Regions from separate parts of the Undibacterium sp. WLX3042 genome, predicted to be linked through region 1. Evidence: predicted binding sites of a transcription regulator. Region 1 holds the regulator's gene; the other holds the start of a gene.
What was found. Region 1 encodes FliA, which starts transcription of late flagellar genes. Its sites were predicted from a motif close to CTAAAGTTTNNNNNNNNNNNGCCGNTA; they were not measured.
Positions count from the first base shown of each region.

Region 2: a site for FliA is predicted at 3,290-3,316, ahead of ACPAOP_RS09025 (flagellin). Genes of this name have one in related genera too.

Region 1 is NZ_CP186698.1:2,130,934-2,146,319, reverse strand. Features, by position in the region: gene ACPAOP_RS09750 (ABC transporter ATP-binding protein) at 1-632, shown strand, start outside; gene ACPAOP_RS09745 (cryptochrome/photolyase family protein) at 773-2,335, opposite strand; gene ACPAOP_RS09740 (DASH family cryptochrome) at 2,353-3,726, opposite strand; gene ACPAOP_RS09735 (DUF2256 domain-containing protein) at 3,723-3,866, opposite strand; gene katG (catalase/peroxidase HPI) at 4,384-6,615, shown strand; gene flhB (flagellar biosynthesis protein FlhB) at 6,994-8,145, shown strand; gene flhA (flagellar biosynthesis protein FlhA) at 8,142-10,244, shown strand; gene flhF (flagellar biosynthesis protein FlhF) at 10,241-11,512, shown strand; gene ACPAOP_RS09710 (MinD/ParA family ATP-binding protein) at 11,505-12,350, shown strand; gene ACPAOP_RS09705 (RNA polymerase sigma factor FliA) at 12,358-13,089, shown strand; gene ACPAOP_RS09700 (flagellar motor protein) at 13,071-13,817, shown strand; gene motD (flagellar motor protein MotD) at 13,820-14,599, shown strand; gene ACPAOP_RS09690 (flagella synthesis protein FlgN) at 14,669-15,148, opposite strand; gene flgM (flagellar biosynthesis anti-sigma factor FlgM) at 15,150-15,386, opposite strand, start outside.
Region 2 is NZ_CP186698.1:1,988,531-2,003,916, reverse strand. Features, by position in the region: gene fliD (flagellar filament capping protein FliD) at 1-1,151, opposite strand, end outside; gene ACPAOP_RS09030 (flagellar protein FlaG) at 1,254-1,628, opposite strand; gene ACPAOP_RS09025 (flagellin) at 1,712-3,199, opposite strand; gene ACPAOP_RS09020 (tetratricopeptide repeat protein) at 3,547-5,751, shown strand; gene rfbF (glucose-1-phosphate cytidylyltransferase) at 5,748-6,518, shown strand; gene rfbG (CDP-glucose 4,6-dehydratase) at 6,482-7,612, shown strand; gene ACPAOP_RS09005 (dTDP-4-dehydrorhamnose 3,5-epimerase family protein) at 7,826-8,389, shown strand; gene ACPAOP_RS09000 (methyltransferase domain-containing protein) at 8,386-9,612, shown strand; gene ACPAOP_RS08995 (acyltransferase) at 9,624-10,112, shown strand; gene ACPAOP_RS08990 (NAD-dependent epimerase/dehydratase family protein) at 10,109-10,930, shown strand; gene ACPAOP_RS08985 (cephalosporin hydroxylase family protein) at 10,927-11,676, shown strand; gene ACPAOP_RS08980 (TylF/MycF/NovP-related O-methyltransferase) at 11,712-12,458, shown strand; gene ACPAOP_RS08975 (GGDEF domain-containing protein) at 12,493-14,142, opposite strand; gene ACPAOP_RS08970 (response regulator) at 14,188-14,835, opposite strand; gene greB (transcription elongation factor GreB) at 15,053-15,386, shown strand, end outside.

The sequences.
Region 1 (15,386 bases):
AATGCACGGTAGTTTTACAGATTGATGGATTGCATATTGCGCATCGGCGCCTCGTCTTACGTGACTGGACGACTGCGATTTCTGCAGGTGTGACACTGGTGTGCGATGAGGAAGGCGAGTCCAAGACGGATTTTCTGCGTTTGCTGGCGGCTGAGTTACCGTACGCTGCGGGCAGACTTAATTTTCAAGGTGTGGCGCAGCATGCGGATATGTCTGCTTACAGGCAGCAGGTATTCTGGATCGAGCCATCGACTGCAGAGTATGATGAATTCACCGTAGAAGGATTTTTTTCCTTGCAGGCAAGTCGCTATGCCGGTTTTGATCAGGCTGCGCTGTTGCAGTTGATAGACGGGCTGGCGCTGGAGTCGCATTTGTTTAAGCAGATACAGATGTTATCTTCCGGTACCCGGCGCAAGGTGTGGATTGCCGCTGCGTTCGCGAGTGGGGCCGCGCTGACATTGCTGGATGATCCGCTGGCGGCACTCGATAAAAGTTCTGCGTTGTTTGTATTATCCCGGATGGCAGCCTTGGCGCAATCTGGGCAGCGGGCACTGGTGGTGGGTGATTATCATGCACCGGCGAATGTGCCGCTGGCGGCGAGGATAGATCTAAGTTTGATGACCAGTGCCTGACCGTTGTTGTGGGCTTGTCCGTTGGTCTGAACGCTGAAAAAAGCTCACGTCAACTTTCGCCAGTTGAGCTGCTTTTGACTGTCAATTCAAAAGCACCGACGATTGCATCGATGTGACTGCAATCATTGCAATGCAGCTCGTCACAGGATATCGATATTCTCTAGGGTAAATTTCGCCTGTTTCTGGAACTCTGCAATCGTGGCGGTATCCATTTTTTCTAATTGGCGATAGGCCATACCTATACGGGGATTTTTGCTAAGGGTATCTGTGTTACGCTGAAAAAAATCCCAGTACAGCGCATTGAACGGGCATGCATTCTCGCCGACGCGTAATTTTTTATCGTAACGGCAGCCTTTGCAATAATCACTCATGCGGTCAATGTAGGCGGCGCTCGAAACATAAGGTTTGGTCGCTAATATTCCGCCATCGGCAAATTGGCTCATGCCTGCCGTGTTCGGCAGCTCCACCCACTCAAATGCATCGATGTAGATGCCCAGATACCAGTGATGTAATTCAGCCGGATCCAGACCCGCCAGCAGCGCAAAATTACCTATCACCATCAGGCGCTGGATATGGTGGGCATGTGCGTGCTCCAGCGATTGTGTAATGGCATGTGACAGACAATTCATTCTGGTTTTTCCATTCCAGAACCATTGCGGCAACCGACGACTGTGATGGAAGAAATTTTTCTCTGTGTACTCAGGCATGTTTGCCCAATATACGCCGCGTACATATTCACGCCAGCCTAATATTTGCCTGATGAAGCCCTCCGTTGCAGCCAGCGGCGCACACCCGGAGTGATATGCCGCCTCTGCTTTTGCCACCACTTCACGCGGATTCAGCATTTTGACATTTAAGGCAAACGACAGCAGCGAATGAAATAGACGCCATGATTTAACACTCATCGCGTCTTGAAAATCGCCGAACTGCGGTAGTGCATTGTCGATAAATGCATCCAGTTGTTGTAATGCTTCCTGACGGTTAAGCGGCCATGCCAATTGTTTGGCCTGAGGATTGCCAAAACTTTTTACACCCGCATCAACAATGGTCTGCCACAAATCCGAATGATCATGCAAAGTTCGCGTATCTTGTGGCTCAGGCGGTGTGCCGCGCCAAGGCTTGCGATTGTCGTGATCATAGTTCCATTGCCCACCCAGGGGCTCTTTCGTGTCTTTCATCAAGACAAGATGAGTCATGCGCATCTGGCGATAAAAAAATTCCATCAGCCATTGCTTGCGGCCGGTAAAAATATCCGCTACTTCGTTGCGCGTTGTATAGAAATGGTCAGTATCAACCATGATCCACGGAATATCTGAGCGGCGGCCGTATTCGTATAACTGCTGATCCAGGCGCCACTCATCCGGTGCCTGATACTCAAATACCGTAGCCTGATGTTGGCTGATCAGCGCATCAATGTTAGCGGGTATGGATTGCAGATTGTCAGGGTCATCAATCGTCAGGTAATGCACGAGATGTCCTGCCTCACGCAACTGCCGGGCGAGATCACGCATTGCTGCAAAAATCGCCAGAATTTTTTGTGCATGATGTAAAACATAATCCGTCTCTTGCCGTACTTCCATCAGGACATAGATTATCGCCTCATTGACTTCGCTGAACCAGCGATGCTGAGGGTTCAGCTGATCACCCAGAATTAGTCTGATTGTCTTGTTTGGCTGAGGTACGTGGGCGGTATTGTGTTTCATTATTTGTGTGCCGAGATCTATGTTGATTTCGTGTTCCAGAGTTGCTGATATGTGCCATCGCGATCATAATCATGGGCTTGTTTTTGTATGTTGAATCTTCTGCCGTTGCGAGGATCGGTGCCGCGCCCGGAGATGTATAGCCAATTGCCCTGATTGCTATAGACATCATAATCGATTAGCTGTGACTCGAACCATGCCGCGCCCGCGCGCCAGTCGCAGCCCAGGTCGTGCACCAGATAACTCGCGACAATTTGACGCAGACGATTTGACAGATAACCGGTTGCAGCAAGTTCGGCCATTCCTGCGTCGACAAGAGGTTCTCCAGTTTGAGAGTTGCACCACGCCTCAAATCGGGACGCATCGTGGCTTGGTACAGATAAATTTGTCAGACCTTGCTGGCGATACAATCGTCGGCCGTACTTCAGATGCAGAAAACGGAAATAGTCACGCCATAACAATTCAAACCAGATCCAGTAGGTGCTGTCATTTGCGCCGTACTTTGCCTCATATTCTTTTAGTGCCTGATACACGGTTCTGGGCGATAAAGCGCCAGAGGCCAGCCACGGAGAAAATTTCGTCGAGTAATCGATGCCGCTTAAATCATTTCTTGTTAGTTTGTAGTTACGTGCCAAATGGCGATCAAAATACTGGCGGAGATGTGCCGCGGCTGTGCTGGCACCTCCGGAAAATGGCGGCAGAAAATAGGGAAAAGAGGAGCGGCCGTCAACATTGAGGACAGTCTTATCGGAGATTGAATCTTCATTGGTAGCCGTATTGCCTGAACGGTGTTGCGCTGGCATTTGCAACGCACTCCATTTTTTTGCTAATGCCGGATATATTTCCGGCAAGGGCGACATGTCTGCGGGGCGCGGCAAAGGGGCGGATGGTTTTATTTGCTTGCTCTCCACCATCAGTCGGAAGTGACTGAATACATCCGGCAATGCGTCAAGCGGAATCGCTAAATCAGCGGGATTAAGTAAGCTTGATTGCCACGACGTCGTTACCTTCAGTCCGCTTGCGCGTAAGGCTGTTACCTGGTCTTGTTCTTCAGGCGCAGCAATTTCCTCACTACAAATCTGCACGGTGCCTGCATCGTTTGCGAGTAAAGGCAATACATCTTCCGGCTTTCCGGTGATTTCAAGAAGATCGCTGCCTTGCTGCTGCAACTGATGGCGTAAATCGGCCAACGCTGAATTTAAAAAAAACTGACGGTGCTGGCTGGTACGTGACACATTCCACTTTGTCTTGTCCCATGAGGAAGGGGAGTGACAATAGACCAATAATAAACGTGTTGACTGCTGACATGCTTGCGTCAGTGCCGGTTGATCTTCCAGTCGCAAATCATTACGAAACCAATAGATCGTGGTTGTTGCAGATATTGGTGTCTTCATACTTTTCGCTTGCTATTCTGACGGCACCGGTCTGAACAGTATTTCACATCAGTCCACACTTTTTCCCATTTTTTGCGCCATGTAAATGGCCGCTCGCACTGCAGGCAGAGTTTGCTTGGTAACTCCGACTTTTTTCGCATACCCATTTCGGTCGTCCTTTATGAAAGAGTCTTCAAAATTTCCATGATCTTACCGGTGAAACGAATCGGATATGTGGCTGCCGCTAAATCCGCCCCGGAGTCAGGCAGCGTGCTGGATTGAGCGAGTAGTGGGGCGGATGTTGAGAGGCTTGCTGAAAGTGTTCTTTTTACAGGGGCGCAATACTAGCGCGGAAAAAGTGGAGGTGCATTTGAGGGGGGGGCGGAGACGGGCATTGTTGCGGGGTACATTTACTGGGGAAGCAGTCGCTAATTCGAAAAGATTGCTGGCTCCTCGATGAAAATCTATGCCATTTTCACTTTAATTAGTTAAATTAAATCAATTTGATAAATTTAATTAAGTTGATTAATCGATTTCCGGTCTCTAGAATGAATTCCGTAGCAGATGTCAAACAAACGATGTCACGATTGATCGCTTGCTTGATGTATTCACTGCAGGTCAGTATTGCGTTGTCGGCTGAACCTGCCCTGTCCAAGTCCGAATTCTGAGGAGAAATCGATGTCAAACGAAGCAAAATGCCCTTTTCATGCTGCTGCGGCTGCAGCAAAAAATGCGGTCGCCAGCGCAGCGCCAAACAATGCAACATGGTGGCCGAACCAATTGAAGTTGAATATCCTGCATCAGCACTCGCCTGAGTCGAATCCTATGGGGGAGGCCTTTGATTACGCTGCGGAATTCAAGACACTCGATCTGGACGCAGTGATACAGGATCTGAAAGCGCTGATGACGGACTCACAGGATTGGTGGCCAGCCGATTGGGGTCACTATGGTGGTCTGATGATACGTATGGCGTGGCATGCGGCGGGTACTTACCGCGTCTCAGATGGTCGTGGTGGTGCAGGTACCGGTAATCAGCGTTTTGCGCCTTTGAATAGCTGGCCAGATAACGGCAATCTCGATAAAGCACGTCGTTTGCTCTGGCCGATCAAACAGAAATATGGCCGCAAAATTTCCTGGGCTGATTTGTTCATCTTAGCGGGTAATGTCGCTTTGGAATCGATGGGCTTTAAGACCTTTGGTTTTGCTGGCGGTCGTGAAGACATCTATCAACCAGAAGAAGATATCTACTGGGGTTCAGAAACTGAATGGCTGGCCACCAGCGATAAAGCGAACAGCCGCTATGCAGGTTCCAGCGCGGGTAAGCGCGATCTCGAAAATCCTTTAGCTGCCGTACAAATGGGCTTGATCTATGTGAACCCAGAAGGCCCGGATGGTAATCCAGATCCGGTCGCCTCTGGCCGTGATGTACGCGAAACCTTTGCCCGCATGGCGATGAATGATGAAGAAACCGTGGCCCTGGTTGCTGGCGGCCATACTTTCGGCAAAGCGCACGGCGCTGGCGATCCAAGCTTGGTCGGGCCAGAACCAGAAGCGGCGGGCATAGAAGAGCAGGGCCTGGGATGGATCAATCAATTCGGTTCCGGTAAGGGTGTACATACCACTACCAGTGGTATCGAAGGTGCCTGGAAACCGAATCCGACGACCTGGGACAACGGTTACTTCGATATGCTGTTCGGCTACGAGTGGGAATTGACCAGAAGTCCGGCCGGTGCCAAACAATGGGTGGCGAAAGATTGCAAACCCGAGCATCTGATTCCTGATGCACATGATCCTGGCAAGAAGCATCCACCGATGATGACAACAGCGGATCTGTCGCTGCGTTTCGATCCGGCATATGAAAAAATCGCGCGTCGTTTCCATCAAAACCCGGCAGAATTCGCAGACGCATTTGCGCGAGCCTGGTTCAAGTTGACGCATCGCGATATGGGGCCGGTAACACGCTATCTGGGGCCATTGGTGCCGAGTGAAACCCTGATCTGGCAGGATCCGATTCCGCAGGTTGATCACATTCTCGTTAACGCACAGGACATCGCCGTCCTGAAAGCCAGAATCCTGGCTTCGGGATTATCGATTTCTTCTCTGGTCAACACAGCATGGGCATCGGCATCAACTTTCCGTGGAAGTGATAAACGCGGTGGTGCGAATGGTGCACGCATCCGTTTGTCGCCTCAGCGCGACTGGGAAGCAAATCAGCCGCTGCAGTTGCAGCAAGTACTGGCAAAACTCGAGGCGATACAACAGGAATTCAATGCAGCCCAGTCTGATCGAAAGAAAATCTCTCTGGCGGATTTAATTGTTCTGGCAGGTGCTGCGGCGATTGAAGCAGCTGCAAAGAGAGCCGGGCAAGATGTGCAAGTGCCTTTCGTACCCGGTCGTATGGATGCGTCGCAAGAACAGACTGATGTGGAATCGTTTGCCGTGCTGGAGCCAGTAGCAGATGGTTTCCGTAACTATGTGCGTGCTGGTCTGGAACAGCATGCAGCGGAACTGTTGATCGATAAGGCGCAATTGTTGAATCTGAGTGCGCCAGAAATGACGGTTCTGATCGGTGGTATGCGGGTGTTGGATGCAAATACAGAAAAAACGCAGCATGGTGTATTCACTCAACGGCCCGAGACACTGACCAATGACTTCTTCGTTCATCTGCTCGATATGCGTACCAAATGGCAACCATTGGCGACGGCTGCCGGCGTGTTAGAGGGGCGTGATCGTCAGACTGGCGAACTCAAATGGACTGCTACCGTGGTTGATCTGGTGTTTGGTTCCAATTCACAACTGCGTGCGCTGGCTGAAGTCTATGCGGGCAGCGATGCGCAAGCGAAATTTGTGAATGACTTTATCGCCGCCTGGAATAAAGTCATGAATGCGGATCGTTTTGACCTGAAATAATCCGTCGTAATTGACTGCTAACAGTCATTTTTCTGTAGTTAATGCGTACCCATTTTTTTCCTTGCATGGAATAAGATGGGTATCGCGTTAATTCCTCTCTTCCTGAAAGCAGCGGTAGCTGTTTAGCCCGAATACCTGTTCTCTTCATTTCAGCAGATCAAGCGGGAAGCTGAATTCAGCCATTTCCCGACGCGCTCTTGTGTTTTTCTGATGGTCTTCCTTCACGCAGGCTACGATATTTTCCCTCTTCAATTTGAATAAACGGGTATTTACTCCTTTATTCCTCGTATCCAAGTCCGGCTGCACATTCAATAATCTCATCTGTAAATTTACGTAATCGAAGCATTACTTGCTTCGCGGAAATAACAGGAGTCGGCAATGGCCGAAGATAGCGATCTCGAAAAAACAGAACCGGCCTCGGAGAAGCGCCTTGAACAGGCGCGTGAGGAAGGGGATGTTCCGCGTTCGCGTGAACTGTCAACTTGCACCATTTTGCTGGCAGCTGGTGGAGCGCTCTGGGCGATGGGCGGCACGCTGGTTCAGCAATTAAATAAAAATCTGATTACCGGTCTGACGCTGGAGCGCGAAGCTGCCTTTGACTTTAACTTGTTGATTGGAAAAATCGGCGTCAATTTACTGGATGTTCTATTGGCATTTTCCCCTGTCGTATTAGTGCTGTTGCTGGTGGCATTGGGTTCGCCCTTGCTGATCGGTGGCTGGTTGTTCAGCGCTAAGGCTTTGCAGCCGAATTTCGGGCGCATGAATCCGATTGCTGGCTTGGGAAACATGATTTCTGCGCGTGCCGGTGTTGAATTGTTGAAGGCGATTGTGAAAACTATCCTGGTTGGCAGCGTTGCCTGGGTTGTCATCATGGGGCAAAAAGAGGCGATTTTTGGTTTGCCTCTGGAAAATCTGCATGCCGGGATGGCACACGTAGGTCACATGATGGCCGTTTGTTTTATGTCTATCGTTGCTGCTTTAGTTGTGATTGCGGCGATAGATGCGCCTTATCAGATGTGGCATTACGCCAATAAATTAAAAATGACGCATCAGGAAGTGGTGCAGGAATCGAAAGAGTCGAATGGTAATCCGCAGATTAAAGCGAAGATTCGCCAGCAACAACGTGAAATGGCGCGTCGCCGCATGATGTCTGAAATTCCGACTGCAGACGTTATTGTGACCAACCCGACGCACTTTGCCGTCGCACTGAAATACACCGAAGGTGGTGGCGGCGCGCCGAAAGTAGTCGCGAAAGGTGCCGATGAAGTCGCTGCAAAAATCCGTGAGCTGGGTGCAGAACACAATGTTCCTTTACTTGAAGCGCCGCCGCTGGCACGTGCGCTGTATAAGCACACAGAGTTAGGCGACGAAATTCCTGAAGCTTTATATGCTGCCGTTGCTGAAGTTCTTGCGTATGTATTCCAGCTTCGCAGTTACCGAGAACGTGGTGGCATCAGACCGGAAGAACCACGTGAATTACAAGTTCCAGCAGAGTTAGACCCGAATAATCAAGTAGGAGTAGCAGTATGAACAGCCTGAAATTACCTTTGTGGATGAACGGGCTCAATGGCAGGGCGCTGGCAGCGCCTGTCTTGATTATTCTGATGCTGGCCATGATGGTGTTGCCGTTGCCGGCGTTTATTCTTGACGTCTTTTTCAGCTTCAATATCGCGATTGCGATCATTGTTTTGCTGACGAGTTTGTACACAGTGAAGCCGCTGGACTTTATGGTGTTCCCAACAGTACTGCTGGTCAGCACTATGCTGCGTTTATCGCTCAACGTTGCGTCTACCCGTGTTGTGTTGACAGAGGGGCATACAGGCCCGGACGCTGCAGGTAAGGTGATTGAGGCTTTTGGTCATTTTCTGATTGGTGGAAATTACACCGTCGGTATCGTGGTGTTTGTGATTCTGACGATCATTAACTTCACCGTGGTGACAAAAGGCGCGGGTCGTATCGCTGAAGTGGGCGCGCGTTTTGCGTTGGATGCGATGCCTGGTAAGCAAATGGCGATTGATGCTGATCTGAATGCTGGTCTGATTGCTGAGCAGGAAGCGCGTCGCCGCCGTACCGAAGTCGCTCAGGAAGCTGAATTCTACGGTGCGATGGACGGTGCGTCTAAATACGTGCGCGGTGATGCAGTTGCCGGGATCATGGTAACGGTGATTAATATCGTCGGTGGCCTGATTGTGGGGATGGTGCAGCACGATCTGGACTTTGGTTCCGCGCTGAAGAATTACACTTTGCTGGCCATCGGTGATGGTCTGGTTGCGCAGATTCCATCGTTGATTATTTCTACTGCTGCTGGTGTGGTTGTCTCGCGTGTCGCCAGTGAGCAAGATATCAGTGGTCAGTTGATCGGGCAGTTATTTGCTAAGCCACAGGTGATGTTTATTACGGCTGGCATTATCGGTGGCATGGGTATTATTCCCGGTATGCCACACATCGCCTTTGTACTGTTGGCCGGATTACTGGCTGGCGCTGGCTATCTTGCACGTCAGAAGGCGCAACAGGCAGCAGGTATTTCTCCTGCTGATGCAGCGGCACAGGCGGAAGCGCAGAATGCGCCGGCGCCCGAGGTCGAAGAAGCGACATGGCAGGATATTCTGCCCGTGGATACGCTGGGGCTGGAGGTTGGTTATCGTCTGATTCCTTTGGTCGATAAATCGCAGGGCGGTGAGTTGCTGCGTCGTATTAAGGGAATACGTAAAAAATTCGCGCAAGAGGTGGGATTTTTATCACCGCCGGTACACATTCGCGACAATCTTGAACTGAAGCCATCGGCTTACCGCATCGCGTTGAAAGGTGTTGAGGTCGGCGCCGGTGAAGCGATGAATGGCCAATATCTGGCGATTAATCCCGGCATGGTTTCCGGTCCTTTGCCGGGTGTGGAAACGACTGATCCGGCGTTTGGTTTGCCTGCGATCTGGATTGATGCCAGTGCGCGCGAACAAGCGCAAGCGATGGGATATACCGTGGTTGATGCCGGCACAGTGATTGCCACTCATCTGAATCATCTGATCACTACACATGCCGCTGAATTGTTAGGTCGTCAGGAAGTGCAGCAGTTGCTGGATCATCTGGCAAAAGAAATGCCGAAAATGGTTGAGGATCTGGTGCCTAAACTGATTCCTTTGTCGGTACTGCAAAAAGTCTTGCAAAACCTGCTGCTGGAAGGTGTACATATCCGTGACATGCGTACCATTATCGAGACCTTGTCTGAGCAGGCGATGCATACTCAGGATGCCAATGAACTGACTGCGCAAGTTCGTATAGCGCTTGGCCGTGCGATTGTTCAGCAAATTTTCCCGGCAACAAATGAACTGACCGTGATGACTCTGGATAGTCGCCTGGAACGTTTGCTGATGCAGGCGATCCATGCCGGTGGTGGTGATGGCGCCGCGCTGGAACCTGGTCTGGCTGAGGCGCTGACAACACAAACAGAAACTGCTGCAAAACATCAGGAAGAAATGGGCATGACGCCAGTCCTGCTGGTGCCCGCACCACTGCGTGCTTTGCTGTCTAAATTCTTACGCCGTACATTGCCGCAACTTAAAGTGTTGTCGCATGCCGAATTACCTGAAACAAAAACCATTAGAGTTACCAGCCTTGTTGGAGGGCAATCATGAACGTCAGAAAATTTACTGCTAATACCTCGCGCGAGGCGCTTCGCTTGTTAAGGGAAGCATTGGGGGCAGATGCGGTGATTTTGTCCAACCGGAGTGTAAACGGTAAGGTCGAGATTATGGCGATGGCGGATGAGACGATACAGTCGATTGCGCCAGCGAAGGATGAACGCGAGATCGTGCCGGAAAGCATAAGAATGGCACCACCGGTGCAGCACGAGCCTCGGATCTTCGCGCCACGCGGAATGGGTGTGGAGTCAGGTGGATATACTTCAGCCCCAGCTTCTGTTGCCGGGGAATTAAGTGATGTGATGAACGAGATCCGTTCTATGCGTAGTATGCTGGAGTCACAACTGGCAGAATTGTCATGGGCGAACACGCAAAAACGCGAACCTCACAAAGCGCTGGTATTGAAGGAAATGCTGGCGACAGGCCTGAGTGCCAGCTTGTCGCGATTCATGGTTGCAAAGTTGCCGGAGAATGAAACAGGTGACCAGGGTATTGAATGGATAAAATCGATTCTGGCCCGCAACCTGACGACAATAGATAACGAGAATGAAATTTTAGAAAAAGGTGGCATCTATGCCCTGGTCGGACCAACTGGTGTGGGCAAGACGACGACGACAGCAAAACTGGCAGCGCGCTGTGTGATGCGTCACGGCCCGTCTAAACTGGCGTTGATTACAACCGATGGCTATCGTATCGGTGGCTATGAACAGCTGCGAATCTATGGGAAAATTCTCGGAGTGATGGTTCACGCGGTCAAAGATGAGAGTGATTTGCGTATAGCTTTGTCCGAACTCAAGAATAAACATACCGTTTTAATTGATACTGTCGGTGTCAGTCAGCGCGATAAGATGGTGACCGATCAGGTCGCAATGTTGTCGGGTCCGGGTACGGATGTGAAGCGCCTTTTGTGCCTGAATGCTACGTCAACAGGCGAAACACTGAGTGAAGTGGTGAGAGCCTATCAGGGAACCGGTCTGGCAGGCTGCATTCTGACCAAACTTGACGAGGCTGCAACGATAGGTGGTGTGCTCGATATTGTGATACGTCAGAAACTGAGTCTGTATTACATTGCGAACGGACAGCGCGTGCCGGAAGATTTACACGTGGCAAACAAGCAGTACCTGATTGACCGTGCTTTTAAATTGAAGCGAGAAACAGCTCCGTTCCGTTACCTCGATGAAGAGCTGCCTTTACTGATGTCTGGCATCGGCTCGACGGCGATGGGTGGACATGTTGCAACGCGGGAGGTGTCCCTTGGCTAACATAGATCAGGCAGAGGGGTTGCGTCGTATGCTCGCTGGGCCAAAGCCACGCGTATTTACCTTTTTGTCGGCATTGAAAGATGATGAAAAAAGTGAAATGCTGGTCAATCTCGGTGTATCTGTCGCTCGGCAGGGACAGCAAATTCTGATGGTTGATGCGCGATCATCTTCTGACAGTATAGGTGCCTGGCTCAATGCGAGCAGCGAGCACACCTTGTTGGATGTGGCACAACAACAGCGTACAATGCACGAGGCGTTAAAAGTCGTCGCTTCAGGCTTATCAGTTGCAATGTTGTCGCGTCATAGAACTGTATCATCAAGGTTGCCAGCCGAGCACTCCAGACGACTGTCGAGAGTGTTTGATCTCGCTGTGCATCGTGCCGATATGGTGGTCGTTGATTGTGATATTGACGCGACCGATGCGTTTCCACTGGCATCTATGGACGACAGTGAAGTAGTGATTCAGGTTTCTTCAGACCCATCAGCAATTAAGTCTGCGTATGGACTGATCAAACGTATAAGCGCTCGTCTCGGACGACGCTCTTTTAGTATTTTAGTGTCCGGTGTATCTGAGAAAGAGGCAATGTTGATCTATACAAATATGGCTCAGGCGTCTCAGCGATATCTTGCGGTACCCTTAAATTTTATCGGTTATGTGCCGGATGACGAATTAGTCAGAAAAGCAGCTTATCAGGGAAGGTCAGTGATCGATGCCTTTCCGAAAGCGCGCTCTTCTATGGCATTTTTTCAACTGGCAGAGCGGCTTGTTGTGACTGCCCGGTCTACGTTGCGTTTTGACAGCGTATCCGGACAACAGGGAATCGCTCTCGGAATCTAATTTGAATATGTATACGGCCAGCGGAAAATCAGATAAAAATTTTCTCCTCAGGGAGCACGCGCCTTTGGTTAAGCGACTGGCTTATCAATTAAAGGCGCGCCTGCCTCCAAGCGTAGAGGTGGATGATCTGGTGCAGGCCGGAATGATTGGCCTGCTCGATGCCATCAGCCGTTACGAAGACACGCATGGTGCCCAATTTGAGACTTACGCTGTTCAGCGCATCCGGGGCGCTATGCTGGACGAGCTGCGTAATACTGACTGGTTGCCGCGCGGGGTCCGGCAAAACATGCGGAAAATCGAAAATGCGATGAATCAGATGCAGCAGAAGCTGGGTAGGCCGCCGACAGAAACCGAGGTGGCGAAGTCGCTCAAGTTATCTTTGGGCGAATACCAGGAGCTTTTAGGCGAGAGCGGTGGACATCAGCTGGTGTACTACGAAGATTTCCACGACGCAGAAACAAAAGAGCACTTCCTCGATCACTATTCTTCCGATAATTCAGGTGATCCTTTGCAGGATTTATTGAACGATGATTTCCGCGATGCAGTTATCGGTGCAATTGACAGCTTGCCTGAACGCGAGAAGTTGCTGATGGGACTGTATTACGAACAGGAATTAAATCTGAAGGAAATCGGCGCGGTGATGGGCGTCTCAGAGTCGCGCGTGTCTCAGCTACACAGCCAGGCGGTTGCACGTATGCGTGCTCATTTAAGGGAGAAAGCGTGGACTGGGCTAGCTTAGCAGGACTTATTCTCGTCGTTTTCGGTATCAGCGTCGGTCAATTGATGGAGGGGGGGCGTCTTTCATCATTGGTACAGCCAGCGGCATTTGTGATTGTGGTGATCGGTACGCTGGGGGCAGTTCTTTTGCAGAGCCGCATGAGCACTTTCCGGCGAGGTCTGCGTATGTTGAAATGGATTGTTTCCGAGCCGAAAGATAACAGTAGTAAAAATATCCAGGATGCGTTGGTCTGGAGTGCTGTTGCCCGGCGCGAGGGATTTTTGAGCCTTGAGCGCTACATGGATGCAACTGATGACGCCTTTATCAGTAAGGGATTGCGCCTTGTGATTGATGGTGTTGATCCCGCGCGACTGAAAGATATTCTGGATGTTGATATTTCGTTGTATGAAATCGAGCAACGGCAGGCGGCCAAAATATGGGAGGCAGCGGGCGGCTATTCGCCGACGATCGGAATTTTAGGCGCGGTGTTAGGGCTGATTCACGTCATGGAAAATCTGACCGATCCGTCTAAACTTGGCGGCGGTATCGCTGTGGCATTCGTCGCGACGATTTATGGCGTCGGTTTGGCTAATTTGTTCTTTTTGCCTGTCAGTAATAAGCTAAAAGAAATTATTGGCAGAGAAATTACCCGACGCGAAATGCTTTCCGATATCTTTTACAGTATTGCTTTGGGTGACAGTCCGCGTATTGTCGAAGAGCGGGTTGATAACCGCAGCAGTCAGGTTTAAGCATGGCAAGAAAAAAATATCACGAAGAACCGGAAAACCACGAGCGGTGGATGGTTTCTTACGCTGATTTCATTACCTTGCTGTTTGCTTTTTTTGTCGTTATGTATGCGATCTCTTCGCTGAATGAGGGGAAGTATCGCGTATTGTCCAGCTCCCTGACCGGTGCATTCAGCAATGACCCTGCTTCTCCGGTTATTGCCGGAGCTACTCCACAAGTGGTAAAGCTGGATCCTCTTCCTATAGTGAAGCGGAAATCAAACGAAAATATACGGAAAGAACGCGAAGTAATGACCGGTCTGGCAAAAGATGTGCTCGCCGCGCTTGAGCCTTTGGTAAAAGAGGGGAAGGTCAGGGTAACACAAACCGCCAGAGGCGTGACCATAGAAATCAATGCCAGCTTGCTGTTTCCACCAGGCGAAGCGAAGTTAAATGCAGATTCAGTGCAGGCACTGACTGCGATTGCATCTGTCTTGAAACTCGATAATCATGCAATTCAGGTTGAAGGGCATACTGATAATGTGCCAATTAAAAATCCGGTTTTTCCCTCTAACTGGGAATTGTCAGCCGTCCGCGCCAGTACGGTAGCCAGGCTTTTAACAGAAAATGGTGTCGATGAATTCAGGGTGACGGCTGTCGGCCAGGGAGCAAAATTGCCAGTGGATTCTAATGATACTCCCGAAGGACGATCGCGTAACCGCAGGGTAAGCGTGACGATTTTGTCTGTATTGCCGGAACCTGTGGTGGAGATTCCTGTTCCGACCCAGGCACCAATCACACCCTGATGAAACGCATAAAAAAGCCCCGGTTCCGGGGCTTTTTTACGTATGAAGGGGACTATTCAGCAAACGATCTCAGCGGACAATCAGCCCTTTCGCAGGGGTTGTTCTGATTGATGACTGACCATCAGGCCCATACAGGGATCCAGTTGTTGTTCCTTGTTGAAATGCACTCAGAGCAGTCTGATTTTGAGACAGCCTGCGGGTGATCATCAGACCATTGGTCTTGTTATCTTCTTTGGCTTGTGCTGTTAATGTCAATAAACTGTCCCAGAGCGACTGTGCTTCTGGGCTTTGACGTACAAAATTTAATGTGCTGTCTGCATCTTCGCCAAAGCCCTGCTGTTTCAGGTGCGAGTGACGTAGTTTGTCAAAATCAGCCAGTTGACGCACTAGATCGTTTTTTTGCACTGAGGTTTGGTTCAGGCGCATTACATCGCCTTCTACAAGCGCGGCTTGCTCTTCTTTGAGTAAGTCAGCGAGTGCTGTCATTGCTTCTTTTTCCGCTTTTAAGCACTGCAGAATAGCTTCGCTGTTTGCGCTTGTACTGGTCATATTAACGTTTTCTGGAGTTAAGTAAATCTTTCACGGTTTCCAGAAGTCCATCAGCAACTTTTTCGGAGTTCACCTGAAAGCGCCCCTCAGAAATGGCTAATTTAATTTCTTCAACCTTTTTGGCCTCAAATACGCCACTGCTCGCCTGTGTACTTTGCAAAGCTTGCAATTGCGTAGAAAGAGGAGAAATTTTTACGTTTATAGAAGGCGCCGGAGTGGAAACAGTTCTCTCTGGTGC
Region 2 (15,386 bases), 140 kb from region 1:
TCATTGAAATTATTTGTTAATGCGGTTTGAAGTTTCGAGGAGTCAACAGCCAAAGAACCGTCTTTTTGAAAGCTGATACCAATCTGTGCCAGGCTTGTGAATCCGCCACCCAGACCATTGACGGCTGTTGATAACGTATTTCGTATCTGATTCTGGATTGCCTGGGTCGTTGGATCGCCAAGTAAAGCCCCTGCAACTTTGGTCGTCGGATTATACGATGTCAGTTGTGAAATGGTACTGTTCAGACTGTTGTAGGCAGAAACAAAAGAGTTAATGCTATTTTGTACCGCAGATGTGTTGGTATTGACCGTAATTGATGTGGTGCCTGTTTTCTGTGCGGTGATAGTCACCCCTTGAATCGCGGTTGCTACCTTATTGCTCGCGCTGGAGACAGCAATACCGTTGACAGTGAGGTTGGCATTCTGACCAGTAGTAACTTCTTTAAAATTTTGAGTTCCGGTAGGATCATAAGCAAGCAGATTTTGCAGACTTGCATCTCCGGAAACGCTGATTTTCAGGCTCGATGTAGCCCCTGTTGATGCTGAACTCAGTACTAAGTGGTAAGGGGTTGCGCTGCCATCGCCAACGATGGACGCGTTCACGCCGATTTTTGCACTATTAATAGCGTCGCGTATACCTTGCAACGAGTTATTCGAGCTATCAATTGTTACGGTACCGGTTGCCTGGCTTGCATCTTGTGTAAATGTCGCGCCGCTATAGATACCGCCGGTCTGAGTTCCACCTGAAATGGTGCCGAACTGAAAACTTAATGTTGTGCTTGCACCGCTTCCGATAGCGGCTGTGGTATTCACCTGACCAGCGCTGGATATCGTCTGCGACTGCGCAAGTTGCGTCACATTGACGTTGTAAGTTCCGACGCTTGCGGTGCTGCTTGCACTGACTGAGGCAACGGCGGTATCACTCGCTGTAGCTGCCAGTGTTTTGAAGGTGGAATCACTACTCAGTGCAATCAGGGAGGACTGGAAGGAGCTGACTGAGCCACTTAACGCACCTAGCGCAGTGACATCCGCCTGATAGCTGGTTTGTTTTTTTTGAATCGATGCTAGCGGCAGACTCTCAATGGCCATGAGCTTGCTGACGATGGTATTTACATCTAGCCCAGAACCTACACCGGTGGATTGTATGGCCACAATAATTCTCCTTTTGAAGTCCTTACTATATCAAATCTGATTCTTGTTCAATTGAGATGAAAGAAGGGTTTTTACCTGCTATTTTAAAAAGATCGTTACTGATTAAGCTTCGTTCTTAATGAGTAATCCCTTTAATTTATCTAAGGATTTAGATATTTCAAGTGCCTCTTCCGTAGGGATCTGGCGTAATACCTGATTGGTTTGTTGATCAATAATTTTGACAACGACACGCTTACTGTCAGTATCAACGCTGAAGCGCAAATCCTGTGAGCGGGTCTGCAACGCATCATTAATATGAGCAATCGCTTTATTAACTTCGGTGCTGTCAAACTTTTTGTTATCAGCCTTGTCGGCGGCAGTTGCCGTAGTCGTGCTGATGTTATTGGCAGGAGGGGCTGAGCGCGTGCTGACGACAGCGCTTTTGTCGCTGATCAATTGCCCCGATTGAGGCGGGTTGCCAATCGATGGGATGTCCATGATCATTTCCTTCAAAGTTAGATTCCCCTGATCATAACTGATCAGGGGAATTATCTACATCAATAGAAAACTGAAGCTATTGATTAACGCAGCAGTGCGAGAACACCGTTAGGTAATGAGTTAGCTTGAGCCAAAATTGCAGTACCAGCTTGTTGCAACACTTGAGAGCGAGTCATGTTTGCTGTTTCTGATGCGAAGTCAGCATCTTGAATACGGCTACGTGCAGAAGCCAGGTTCTCTTGTGATGTTTGCAAGCTGTTCACAGCAGAGGTAAAGCGGTTTTGTATCGCACCCAGAGCAGCACGGGAACTATTGACCGATGCAATCGCCGAATCGATGGTTGCCAGAGCTGACTGCGCCCCTGCCGCCGTACTCAGATTCAGAGAGGATACACCTGCACCGACTGTGACTGCTGCTGAAGTGAAGCCACCTGTCAAGTTTGCAGCTGTCAAACCTGTACCTGTACCATTTGCCAGAGTGATACCAGTAGAGCTTGTGGAAGACAGGGAAAGTGTTGATGTAGCAATGTCTGTCGCACCAAGTGCAGATACGGTGATACCTGTATTGGCTGCAGCAGCAGCTGCATTAGTACTTGCTGTCACTGTGATATTACGTCCATCAGCAGCTGCCAGGGCAACAGCACCAGTCGATGTGTCAAATGTTGCTGTGACACCAGTTTGAGAGCTGATCGCATTAACAGCAGCAGCAACTTGCGCACCGCGCTGAGCACCTGAAGTCGAGCTGCTCAATGCACCCAGATTGACACCGTTAATTGTGATGTCGCCGGAAGCAATTGCTGTCGCACTGGTAGATGCTGTACCGGCAACTGATGTTGCACCCACTGTTGCAGTGACACCAGTCTGACCGCTGATCGCATTAATTGCCGCTGCTTTAGCGATACCACTACCATCTGCGTTAGAGAAGGAAACACCGTCACTAACAGATTTACCGACTTGGTAACCATTGATGGATAAGTCACCGGATGCCAGCGCTGTTGTAGTTACAGCACCTGCGCCTGCTACGGTTGCTTTGTAGCTGGATGTGGAGCCGACACCAAGAGCCGAAGATTTAGCGCTTGCAATTGATGAGATACTGATTTGATCGTTTGCACTGCCGTTAGCACCAACCTGGAAAGTTTGGTTGGCGAAACTACCGTCCAGCAGATTTACGCCGTTGAAGTTAGAAGAGCTTGCAACACGGTTGATCTCGGAGATCAGCTGGCTGGCTTCGTTATTCAGGGATGCACGGTCAGATGCACTGTTAGAACCGTTGGCTGCCTGAACTGCCAGGTCACGAATACGTTGTAAGTTGGAACCGATTTGTTGCAGATCGCCCTCAGCTGTCTGAGCCAGGGAAATACCGTCATTTGCATTACGTGCAGCTTGGTTTTGACCATTCAGCTGCGAAGTCATACGTTGGGAAATTGCGAGACCAGCGGAGTCGTCTTTTGCGCTGTTAATACGCAGACCGGATGAGAGACGTTGCATGGATGTTTGCAGTGAGCCTTGAGATGTAGTCAGGCTGCGTTGTGCATTCATGGATGCAATATTGGTATTGATATATGAAGCCATTTTGATACTCCTTACCTAAGTTATTAAATTCGGCGTTAAAACCTCAAACTTCGGTCTGTCTGTTGACTGTTGCACCGCCGTTGTGAAGGGTTACGGACGCGAATCAAAAACTTTTAGCTAGTTTCCGCAAATAAATACTATTTTTTTTGCTTAAGTTTTCTCCCATATTCCGCTCAACGACAGCTTTTAAAATTTCTTGAGGGCTTAATTTAAATATCTTTCACCCCTTTATTCAGGCTTAAGCAATTACTTTTTTCCATTTAAAATGAATTTTAGTAGCCATCATGTCCAAAAACATTATTTTTTAGTCATGTTGTTGGTCTTTGCCACCTTAAAGAGGACACATAATGAGTAAAGCTGGTTTGCATCCGGGAAATGCATTTAAAGAAGCAAAAGCTTTATACAAGGCAAATCAGCCAGAAAAAGCAAAAGCGCTGTGTTTAAGGATAGTGCAGCAATACCCTTTACATCAGGATGCCAATTACTTTCTCGCCAAACTGGCTTTTGAAGCCGGACTCAACGAAGAATCACTGCAGTTTTTGCAAAAAGCGTTTACCGGAGCGCAGCAATTCAATGCAGATAAGCATGCTTATTATCAGGTGCTCAATCGGTATATACAGAGTCGTTCTTTTGAACAATTGGAAGCCGCCAGTCTGTGGCTGACTGCATTTAATCCTAAAGATGGCATTGCCTGGGATTATCTTGGTATCAGCCGTCTGGAGCAGGGAAAATATTCCGAAGCCTACGATGCGCTTCAACATGCGGTCGCGCTATTACCGAACAATCCTCATGTGCTGGCAAATATCGGCAACGCTTTGATATCTCTGGAACGCTGTGCTGAGGCCACCACTTATCTAAAAAAAGCAGTCTCGCTTGATCCGGAAATGGTGGTGGCGCAGAATAATCTCGGTAACTCCTTACGGATGATAGGGCAGACTGAGGCAGCGATTGAGGCATTACAAACCGCCGTACGCCTTAATCCCGGTCTGGCTTATGTTCATAATAATCTGGGGCTGGCTTATCGTGAGAATGCGCAATGTGCCGAGGGGATTAAATGTTTTTATCGCGCGCTGGAATTGCAGCCCGATCTGATTCAGGTGTACCCGAATCTGATTGATGCCCTGAGACAAAATGGTGAGGTACAGCGCGCGATTGAGTGCGGCAATGAAGCGATGGACCGTTGTGCGAACATCCCGGAATTCTGGGGTGGCTACGGCGATGCCCTGCGCGAGGCTAATCATCTTGATCCCGCAATCGAAGCCTACATGCGGGCGCTGTCATTTAAAAAAGACTCGCAGTCGTCGTTTAATCGCAAAATATTCAGTAATTTATTGTTCTGTTTAAATTACCACCCGGATTTGCCGGCGGAAGTGATTTTCGGCGCGTATCAGGATTTCGATCAACGTTTTGGTTTGCCCAATAAGGTCTTCTGGCGTCCTTTTGATAACGTACGCGATCCGAATAAACGTTTAAAGGTCGGGTATGTCGCGCAGGCGTTTTATAACCAGGTCTGTAAATATTTTCTGCTGCCTTTGCTTGAAAAACACGATAAAAGTCAGGTCGAGGTTTATGCCTATGCGAATCCGCCGTTTGAAGACGAAACAACGGAATATTATAAAAAGTCGGTTGACCACTGGATTTACACTCGTGAAATGACCGATGCAGAACTGGCAGAACGTATCCGTGCAGACGGCATTGACGTGTTGATCGACGTTGCCGGACACACAAACAGCAACCGCCTCGGCGTCTTTGCGCGCAAACCTGCACCGGTCTCCCTTCACTGGCTGGAATACGGCTACACCACGGGTTTGACCGCGATTGATTATTACCTGACCGACAAAGCCACTGTCACCGATAACTGTGCCCACCTGTTTTCTGAAAAAGTCTGGTGTCTGGATGGGCCGGCTTATACCTATCGTCCGGATGTCCGTAAAGCAGAGCTGGTGCCGCCACCGGTGCTGGAAACAGGTGTGATTACTTTTGGCAGTCTGTCGCGCTCAGTTCGTATCAATCATAAAGTAGTGAAGGTCTGGTCAGCAATATTAGATGCGATGCCGAATTCCCGACTGATTATCAACAGTGGTGATTTTAAAGACGTCAAAGTGCAGGATGAAATGGCGTCGCGTTTCATGCAATATGGTATCGACCGTTCAAGGCTGGAGATCGGTTTTACCAGCCCGTCATGGGAAGTGTTAAAACAAATCGATATTGGCCTGGACTGTTTCCCGCATAATTCAGGGACAACGCTGTTGGAGAGTGCGTATATGGGAATACCTTTCATCACCCTGGCAGATCGTCCATCGGTCGGCCGTATCGGCGCCAGTGTGTTAAGAGCGCTGGGGCGCGACGAATGGGTAGCGCAAACTGAAATGGAATATGCGCAGAAAGCGCTGATCCTCGCGCATGATATCGATGGCCTTGTGCATTTACGGCAGACATTACGCGCCGAGATGGAAGCCTCCCCTTTGATGGATGAAGAGGGTTTTGCCCGCGATGTGGAGAAAGCCTATCGCGGCATGTGGGAGATCTATTGCAAGGAGAATGCGCAATGAAAGCAGTGATTCTGGCGGGTGGTCTGGGAACGCGGATATCAGAAGAAACCCATCTCAAGCCCAAGCCGATGATAGAAATCGGCGGTCATCCGATTTTGTGGCACATCATGAAGAGCTACTCAGCGCATGGTGTGAATGAATTTGTGATTTGCTGTGGCTACAAGGGCTATCTGATCAAAGAATATTTTGCGAACTACTTTTTGCATATGTCAGATGTCACCTTCGATATGCAGCACAATCGTATGGAGGTCCACGAAAGACATGCCGAGCCATGGAAGGTCACGCTGGTGGATACCGGCGAAGACACGATGACAGGCGGGCGGCTCAAACGTGTCGCGCGTTACGTACAGGACGAGGAGGCATTTTGCTTCACGTATGGCGATGGTGTGTCTGATCTCGATATCGCTGCCTCGATCGCATTTCATAAAAATCACGGCAAGCTTGCGACTGTAACGGCGGTATTGCCACCAGGGCGCTACGGTGCGCTGGAGCGTGTCGGCGATCAGGTCGCCGGTTTTACGGAAAAACCTCGCGGCGATGGCGGCTGGATCAATGGCGGTTATTTTGTGCTGTCTCCCAAAGTGCTTGATTTTATCGCTGACGACAGCGTCAGCTGGGAAGCGGAACCCTTGGCCAGATTAGCTCAGCAACAGCAACTCATGGCCTACGAACACGCCGGTTTCTGGCAGCCTATGGATACGCTGCGCGAGAAAAATCTGTTGGAAGATTTATGGCAATCAGGGCAGGCGCCATGGCGAACATGGTAAATCGCGACGTAGTTAGTCCCGGGACTATCAGCGCATTTCCTGCACCTGAACCCAGTTTCTGGCAGGGGCGACGGGTCTTGCTGACCGGGCACACTGGTTTTAAAGGCGCCTGGCTGGCTTTCTGGTTGCTGCGCATGGGCGCGACGGTGACTGGTCTGGCGCTGGCACCGCGTACTTCTCCGGATTTATTCGATGCGCTTGGGTTGGCCGGGCGTATGCAAAGTCACATCGGTGACATCCGTGATGCTGCGCTGGTGCGTCAGATCGTGGCCGAAGGTCAGCCGGAAATCGTTTTGCATCTGGCGGCGCAGGCGCTGGTGCGGCCCAGTTATCAAGATCCGCTCGATACCTTTTCAAGCAACGTGATGGGCACCGCCAACGTGCTGGATGCTTTGCGCGGCATCGACAGTGTCCGCTTGGCACTGATGGTGACGACCGACAAAGTCTACCGTAACCGCGAATTACTGACGCCCTATCCGGAAACCGCTGAACTGGGTGGACATGATCCGTACAGCGCGAGTAAAGCGGCGTCTGAGCTGGTAATTGCGAGTTATCGCTCGGCGTTTCTGGCCGAGCAAGGCGTGACGGTGGCGGTTGCCAGAGCGGGCAATGTCATCGGTGGCGGCGACTGGTCGGAAGATCGTTTGCTGCCGGACGCAGTGCGGGCATGGCAAAGGCATCAACGTCTGCAGATACGTCGTCCGGAATCAGTGCGACCATGGCAACATGTACTGGAGCCCGTCTCGGCGTATCTGACCCTGGCGCAACGGGCTTATCATTTACCGGGGCTGGGCGAAGCCTGGAATTTTGGGCCGGACGAAGTCGCCACCGTGCGTGAGGTTGTTGAACTGGCGCAGGGCGCTTATGGCGGCGGAGAGGTCGATTTCGCGCGTGATATCAGCGGGCCACATGAAGCAGGTCTGCTGGCGCTGGATGTCAGCAAGGCGCGGCGGGAATTAGGTATACGCGCACGCTGGGATTTACAGAATGCGGTGCGCCGCACGATGTGCTGGTATCGCGATTTTGAGCAGGGTCTGAGCGCCAGCGATTTGTGCGAGCGCGATCTGGACGCATTTTTACTCGGTACAGAATAAGGATGCGGGCAGAATATCCGGCGCAAAAGTAAGTAGAACGAGGGAAAAAAGCAGGAAAATGGCTTCCTATATACTCCCGGGGGTATATTCCAGGCTCCTTTATTTTCAAGGAGATGAGAGCGGAATTTCTCAAAAGTGGGGGGAGTATATGAAAACAGACAGTTGTAACGCTAAATTAGATAGGGAATGCCGGGCTGATGAAGATAAAAATGTATGGCACAACGATTTGAACTGTTGACGACACCGATCATCGGTTTGTCGCTCTTGCAGCGACGGCCGCTGGCGGATGCGCGCGGCTATTTTCAGCGTCTATTTTGCGCAGACGAACTGGTGGAATTCGGTTGGACGCAAGGTGTCGCGCAAGTGAATCACACTCAGACGCTGGAAAAGGGCAGTGTGCGCGGCTTGCATTTGCAATTGCCCCCTCACGCCGAAATGAAACTGATTACTTGCCTGCAAGGAGCGGTCTGGGATGTCGCCGTCGATCTGCGTAAAGATTCCCCTACATTTTTGCAATGGCATGCCGAAGTGCTGTCTGCCGACAATAAGCGCTCATTCCTGATACCACAAGGGTTTGCGCATGGTTTTCAGACCCTGACGGACCATGTTGAAATGTTGTATTGCCATAGTCACGCTTATCAGCCAACGGCGGAAATGGGATTGAATGTCTTTGACGAGCGACTGGCGATAGGCTGGCCTTTAGCTGTGACAGCGATGTCTGACAAAGACCGGCAGTGGCCGCTGCTGGATGCATATTTTGAAGGAGTAAACGTATGAAATGTCGGCATTGTGGTCAGGCTCTGACGCAGCCTTTTCTGGATCTGGGGAGCGCGCCGCCGTCGAACGCTTACCTGACTGCCGAGGCATTGCATCAGGCTGAAGTCTGGCTGCCATTGACACTGATGGTGTGCGATGCATGCTGGCTGGTGCAGACGCTGGATTTTACCGGACGCGAAAATCTGTTTGATGCTGACTATGCCTACTTCAGTTCATGTTCGTCGAGCTGGTTGCGTCATGCCGAACGGTTTGTTACGACCATGCGCGCGCAGCTGGCGCTTGATTCCAACAGCATGGTGGTGGAAGTTGCTGCGAATGACGGCTATCTGCTGCAATACGTTCAGGCGGCAGGTATTCCCTGTCTGGGTATAGAACCTACGCACAGCACCGCCAATGCTTCGCGAGCCAAAGGTATTCCTGTTGTCGAGCGCTTTTTCGGACGTGAGCTTGCCGCAGAACTGGTCGCGCAAGGGCAGTCGGCTGATCTGACCGTGGCGAATAATGTGCTGGCACATGTGCCTGATATTAATGACTTTGTTGCCGGATTCGCGCTGCTGTTAAAACCCGCAGGCGTGGCGAGTTTTGAGTTTCCGCACCTTCTTAATATGGTGCAGCAAAATCAGTTTGATACCGCATATCACGAACATTATTCGTATTTGTCTTTGCATGCGGTGCAAACGATTTTCGAACACAATGGTTTGCAGATCATCGATGTGCAGGAATGGCCTACACATGGCGGCAGCTTGCGCGTGCTGGCGCAACGTCTGGATGCTAAAGCCAGATCTGTGCTGCCAAGCGTCGGGGATATTCTGGCGAAAGAACGGGTTGCCGGTATGAATGCGCTGCCGTTTTACCGCGATGTGCAAAGCAGGGCGAAGCAGGCGAAATTCGATCTCTTGCAATTCCTGCTCGATTGTAAGCGCCAGAATCTGCGCGTCGCTGCCTACGGTGCAGCTGCTAAAGGAAATACCCTGCTGAATTTTTCCGGCATCCGGCCTGACTTATTGCCTTATGTCGTGGATATTAATCCGCACAAACAGGGTAAGTTTCTTCCCGGTAGCCGGATTCCGATTGTCAGTCTGGCGCATTTGCTGGCCGATAAACCTGACAGAATTCTGATTTTGCCGTGGAACCTGCAGGAAGAAATCATGCATGATCTGGCGGCGGTCAAAGAATGGAATGCCCGCTTCGTGGTCGCTATTCCACAATTGCATCTTCTGTAAAGGAGTTTATTGTGATCGAGATTCATCCTGATGCGCGTATTTCCAGGCTGGCTGATATTGAAGATTCTGTGCGCGGTACCCGTATCGTGATCGGTGCATCGTCCAGTATCGACAGCTTTGTTAAATTTAAACCCGCCGGCGGCAGTGGTGATGTCGTGATCGGTGAGCGCACCACGATTAATTCCGGTTGCGTGCTTTACACCGGCAACGGCATTCGCATTGGCAACGATGTGGCGATCGCGGCAAACTGTACTTTTGCCCCCGTTAATCATGCGTATCAGGATAAAAACCGACGGATCAATCAGCAGGGCTTTTTGCCAAGCAAGGGCGGTATTGTGATTGAAGATGACGTCTGGATTGGTGCTAATTGCGTGATTCTTGATGGTGCGGTGTTGCGGCAGGGTTGTGTGATTGGCGCGGGCTCAGTTGTGCGCTCTGAGGTGCCTGCCTTTTCGATTAATGTCGGCGTTCCTTTACGCCGGGTCGGGTGGCGTGAATGAGCGTGCCGACCGCAGCGATGCATGCCACCCTGATTGGCGGTCATGGATTTATCGGGCGTCATTTGCAGGCACAATTGCGCAGCCTGGGCTGGACAATTGACGCACCGTTACGGAATACGCCTTTGGCTCAGCAGGATCTTGGCCATGTATTTTATTGCGCAGGACTGACGGCTGATTTTCGTCAGCGGCCCTATGACACTGTCGAAGCGCATGTGACGATGTTATCTGAGGTGCTCCGGCACAGCACGTTTTCCAGTCTCACGTATTTCTCAAGCACACGCGTCTATGCGGAAGCACCGTCAACGACTGAAGATACCGTCTTGCAGGTGCGCTCCCATATTCCGGGTGATTTGTATAATCTGTCTAAACTCATGGGCGAAAGCCTGTGTCTGGCTAGCCAGCGGGAGGTGAGAGTGGTTCGCTTGTCTAACGTGTACGGTGCGGGAATGCAGCGGCAGAATTTTCTGGCTGAAGTGCTGACGGCAGCGGCGAAAGACAAGCATGTCGTCTTTCGCAGTTCGCCTGCATCGCAAAAAGACTATATCGCGGTACAGGATGTGGTGCGTTGTTTGCCCGTTATCGCATCGCATGGTACATGCGGAATTTATAATCTGGCCAGCGGCGTCAATGTATCGAATGCCTATATTGCTGCGATCCTGCAAAAACTGGGCGTGCGTTGCGAGTTTCTGGAAAATGCACCGGATATCTCATTTCCAGACATTAATATTGCAAAAACAAGCGCACTTTGTGGCGCGCCTCATCACAAACTGGCAATGGATTTGCCTACACTTTATTCACACTACTGCGAGATACCATGAATCCTATTCAGCAATTTGAAGCCGAACGCGCGGCGCGCATAGAACAACTCGGACAAGACCGTGAATTTCAGGCGCAGTCCCGCGACTGGCTGGAACAGAGCATGCGCAAGCAGTATGTTTATAATTTTTCGTGGCTCGGTCGTCCGATTATCCAGAACCCCATCGACATACTGGCAATGCAGGAACTGATGTGGACGGTACAACCTGATCTGGTGATTGAGACAGGAATCGCACATGGTGGCTCCATCATCTTCTCCGCATCAATGCTGGAGCTCAATGCTGCCTGCGGAGGAAATCCTGATGCGCATGTACTCGGCATTGATATCGATATCCGTGAACATAACAAACAGGCGATCTTGAAACACCCGATGTCTAAACGCATCACGATGCTGCAAGGTTCCAGCGTGGCACCGGATATTGTTGCGCAAGTACGTGCCGCGGCCGAAGGTAAGCAGCGCATCATGGTTTTTCTTGATTCGAATCATACCCATGAGCACGTCCTGGCTGAACTCGAAGCGTATGCGCCGCTCGTCAGCAAGGGTAGCTACTGCGTGGTATTTGATACCTTTGTCGAAGATGTGCCGGCAGATGTGTTTGATCAACGGCCGTGGGCACCGGGAAACAGTCCAAAAACCGCAGTGCATCAATATATTCAGAATCATCCCGAGTTTGAAATCGACAAAGCGATGCAACATAAGTTGCAGATCACAGTTGCACCGGATGGCTTCCTGAAAAAAGTGCTTTAGGATCGTATTTTTAATAGTTATCTTAAGGATGAGGTATGAACAGCTGGTCTACTAAGACTTTTTACGGTTTAGAAAACCATAAAGAATTCATTAACGGTATTCAACATTCGGTAAACCAAATTTCATCGCAAACTGGAATCTTTACAGGCGATCAATTATTTACCTATAACAAAAACCTTAGTTTTCTGACTGACGAAAAATTTATGTCAGCTTTTAATAAACACGCAACTACCGACGTAGAGCGATCTATTATTTGGAGAATTGCTACTGTATGTTGGGCTGCTAATAATGGAATGAGATTAGAGGGCGATTTTGTAGAAATTGCCTGTTACAAAGGAACTACCGCTCGAATTGTTTGTGACTATGTTGACTTTAAACAGCATTCGGAAAAACAGTATTTCTTATACGATTTGTTTGAACATGATGAAACAATGCCACATCATGCGATGCCAGAACACAGCAAGGAATTATATAGCCGAGTGCAACAAAGGTTTTCTGAATTTTCTAATGTGCGCATTACTCAGGGGCGTGTTCCTGATAGTCTGAAAATTGCAGCACCTGAAAAAATTGCGTTCATGCATTTAGATATCAATAATGCCGACGCTGAAATCGGCGCTTTAGAAGCACTGTTTGACAGAATGGTACCTGGCGCGGTGATGATATTAGATGACTATGGTTGGCTATATTATCGTGAGCAAAAAATGGCTGAGGATCCTTGGTTTGCGAAAAGAGGATATCGAGTTTTAGAGTTGCCCACAGGTCAAGGAATGATTATAAAGTGATCCCTCACGATTTCTAGTACATAGCGATGTTTAATCATAAGGCTTTGACCACTCGATTTTTGCCTGACTGTTTTGCTTCATACATTGCTTTGTCTGCGCGTTTGACCAACGATTCCTGAGATTCATTTGGCATACGAAGGGCAACACCGGCACTGAACGTGATAAACAGGCGTTGTTCATCTGCCGTGAAGAAATGTTTGGTCAGTTCGCGCTGCACTCTGACCATCGCCTGGGCTGCTTCTTCTAAGCCGGTCTCCGGCATGATAATGATGAATTCTTCACCGCCCCAGCGGGCGATAACGTCAATAGAGCGCAGGGTTTGTTTCACCACCCGCACCAGATGCACCAGTGCTTCGTCACCGGCGTTGTGGCCGTGAGTATCATTGAGTTTCTTGAAGTTATCGAGATCCAGCATCGCAATGCAAAGCGGTGTGCTGCGGCGATCGGCACGATCCGCTTCACGCTCGAAGATATCTTCCATACCGCGCCGGTTCAGACTACCGGTCAGCTGATCTTCGCGCACCAGTTCACTCATCTGCGCCAGTTTGTTTTCCAGACCTTTAATTTTTTCAGCTGCTTCCGTCACTTCTTTTTGTGCGGCGACGATGATGTCCCGTGAGCGCAGGGTTTCCGACTGAACGACTCGCGTTTCATCCAGAATGTTACTGATGATCAGGCTGACTTCATTAGCGTCACTGGTATTTCTGATTTTGTTGGCGTAGGCATCCATCTTGTCCTGATAGACGTCGGTACTATTTGCCATCGCGTTCAATCTGTCGATAAATGCCGTCATCATGTTTTTGACGGAAGTATTCGATTCATCGATGCTGTTTTTGAGCACGCCCTGTTTATAGATCACATCTTTCAGGCTGCGGGTTGCTTCCTGCAATGCACGATGATCTATCGGGCCGGAGATCAGATTTTGCACAACTTCAATCTGACCGCGCAACCAGTTGTCGTTGTCGAGCAGGTCGTGAATATTGGTCAGCAACAGGTCAAACAGGCGCAACAATAATTCGTGTTGTTCGCCACTATCACCGCTTTGCAATTCAATCTGAAAGCAAAGTTGTTTCAGGCGAGTCGCAATCTGATTCAATTCTGGTTCATTATTCGCTTCTCTGACTGCCAGACCCAGCGCTTCCGACTCAAGCGCCAGTGGGGGATTCGGTTTGAGCAGGGAACTCAGCGCTAAGGTCAGCGTCCGGTACAGTAAGTCTTTCAGTACGCGCCGGCAAGGGTCTTCTTGTTCCGGTGTGTCGATTAAAGAGACTGACACAGGATTGTTGCTGCCGGATGGCGCCGGATCAACGAGGCTGATCTGATGACCTGACACAGGTCTGTCGATACGTTGCATCAGCAGTTTCAGCCCTTTGCTGTAATCATCCCAGTTACCGGTTTTAACGGCACGGCTGAAGCGATGGCCAAAAGTAGACAAGTCACCTTGCGATGCCTGCAGGCTGCTGGCAAAGCTGGCGAGCAGATTTTCCACTTCTGATGGCTTATCTGACTCCTGTGTTTCTGTAGTAGTCGTCGCTGTTACTTCGTTGATGCCGGCAACTTCGTTATACAGTTTTCGGTAGGCATCCGGTGTCGGCGCAATTCGCTGTATCGCCAATTGACGGAAGGTCTCACGTGCAATGTCTGAAGGACTTTTGAGTTGTGACGAAGGAGGTTTGGTCGACATGTAGTCTGGTCAGAAACGATAAACGGTAAATAACAAAAATAAATACTAATCGACAAGCTGGTTCTTGATTGCGTAGTGTGTCAGTTCTGCATTGTGCCGTAATTTCATCTTTAACAAAATCCTTGAGCGGTATTCACTGATGGTTTTTACTGACAATGATAATTCTTTGGCAATGTCGCTGACCGATTTACCTGATGCAATCATGGTCAGAGTTTGAAATTCGCGGTCTGACAGGGCTTTATGGGGTTCGTCTTCATGTTCCTGATTCAGGTTGTTGGCTAAGTCCTGCGCCAGTGCCGTGCTGATATATTTCAAACCGTTAGCCACCTGGCGTATCGCAGCGAGGAATTCATCGCTGCTGCAATGTTGATTCAGATAGCCGGATGCGCCCGCTTTCAGACAGCGTATCGCATACTGGTCTTCGCGAAAATTCGAGAACATCAGTACATTCACTTCCGGTTTTTCTGCTTTGATTTGCTTCAGCACTTCGATACCGTTTTTATCCGGTAGTGCGATGTCGAGCACCATGACATGGTAGTCGAGTTTTCTGGATAAGCGCACAGCTTCCAGGCCGTTGGTTGCTTCGCCGACGATCGCAATATCTGAAGTGGCGGCGATGATTCCTTTGATTCCTTCTCTGACCACAACGCGGTCATCCACAATCATTAACTTAATTGACGCATATTCAGCCATGCATATTCCATTTCTCTCTCAGACTTTCGCTATTATGGGAGTTTTGCTTTACAGTGAGAAGTCCCGGTACTTGCCAGAATCCGCGCTCTGACGACTGCTGCCAATGCAGATTCAGTATTGATCAGAACAGCGCGATCGCTTATTTTATAAGGGATGGCAGAGCAGCGGTAAGAAGATAACGATTAATTTGATCTGCTTCGACAGAAGATAAAAATAAATGAGTAAAGCTTTTATAAAAGAAACGGAACAGGAAGACGACGAAGAGATTGGTGCTCCTGCGATTCCCGCCGGCGCAAAAAATTACATGACGCCGGAAGGTCATCAGCGTATGAAAGATGAATTCCTGCGTCTGATTGACGTCGAGCGCCCGGAAGTGGTGAGTATTGTCTCGTGGGCTGCATCAAACGGAGACCGCTCCGAGAACGGTGATTACATTTACGGCAAGCGGCGTCTGCGCGAAATCGACCGCCGCATACGCTTTTTAAGTAAACGTCTGGATATCGCCGAAGTGGTTGATCCGCGCGTGCATCACGGTTCCGATCAGGTGTTTT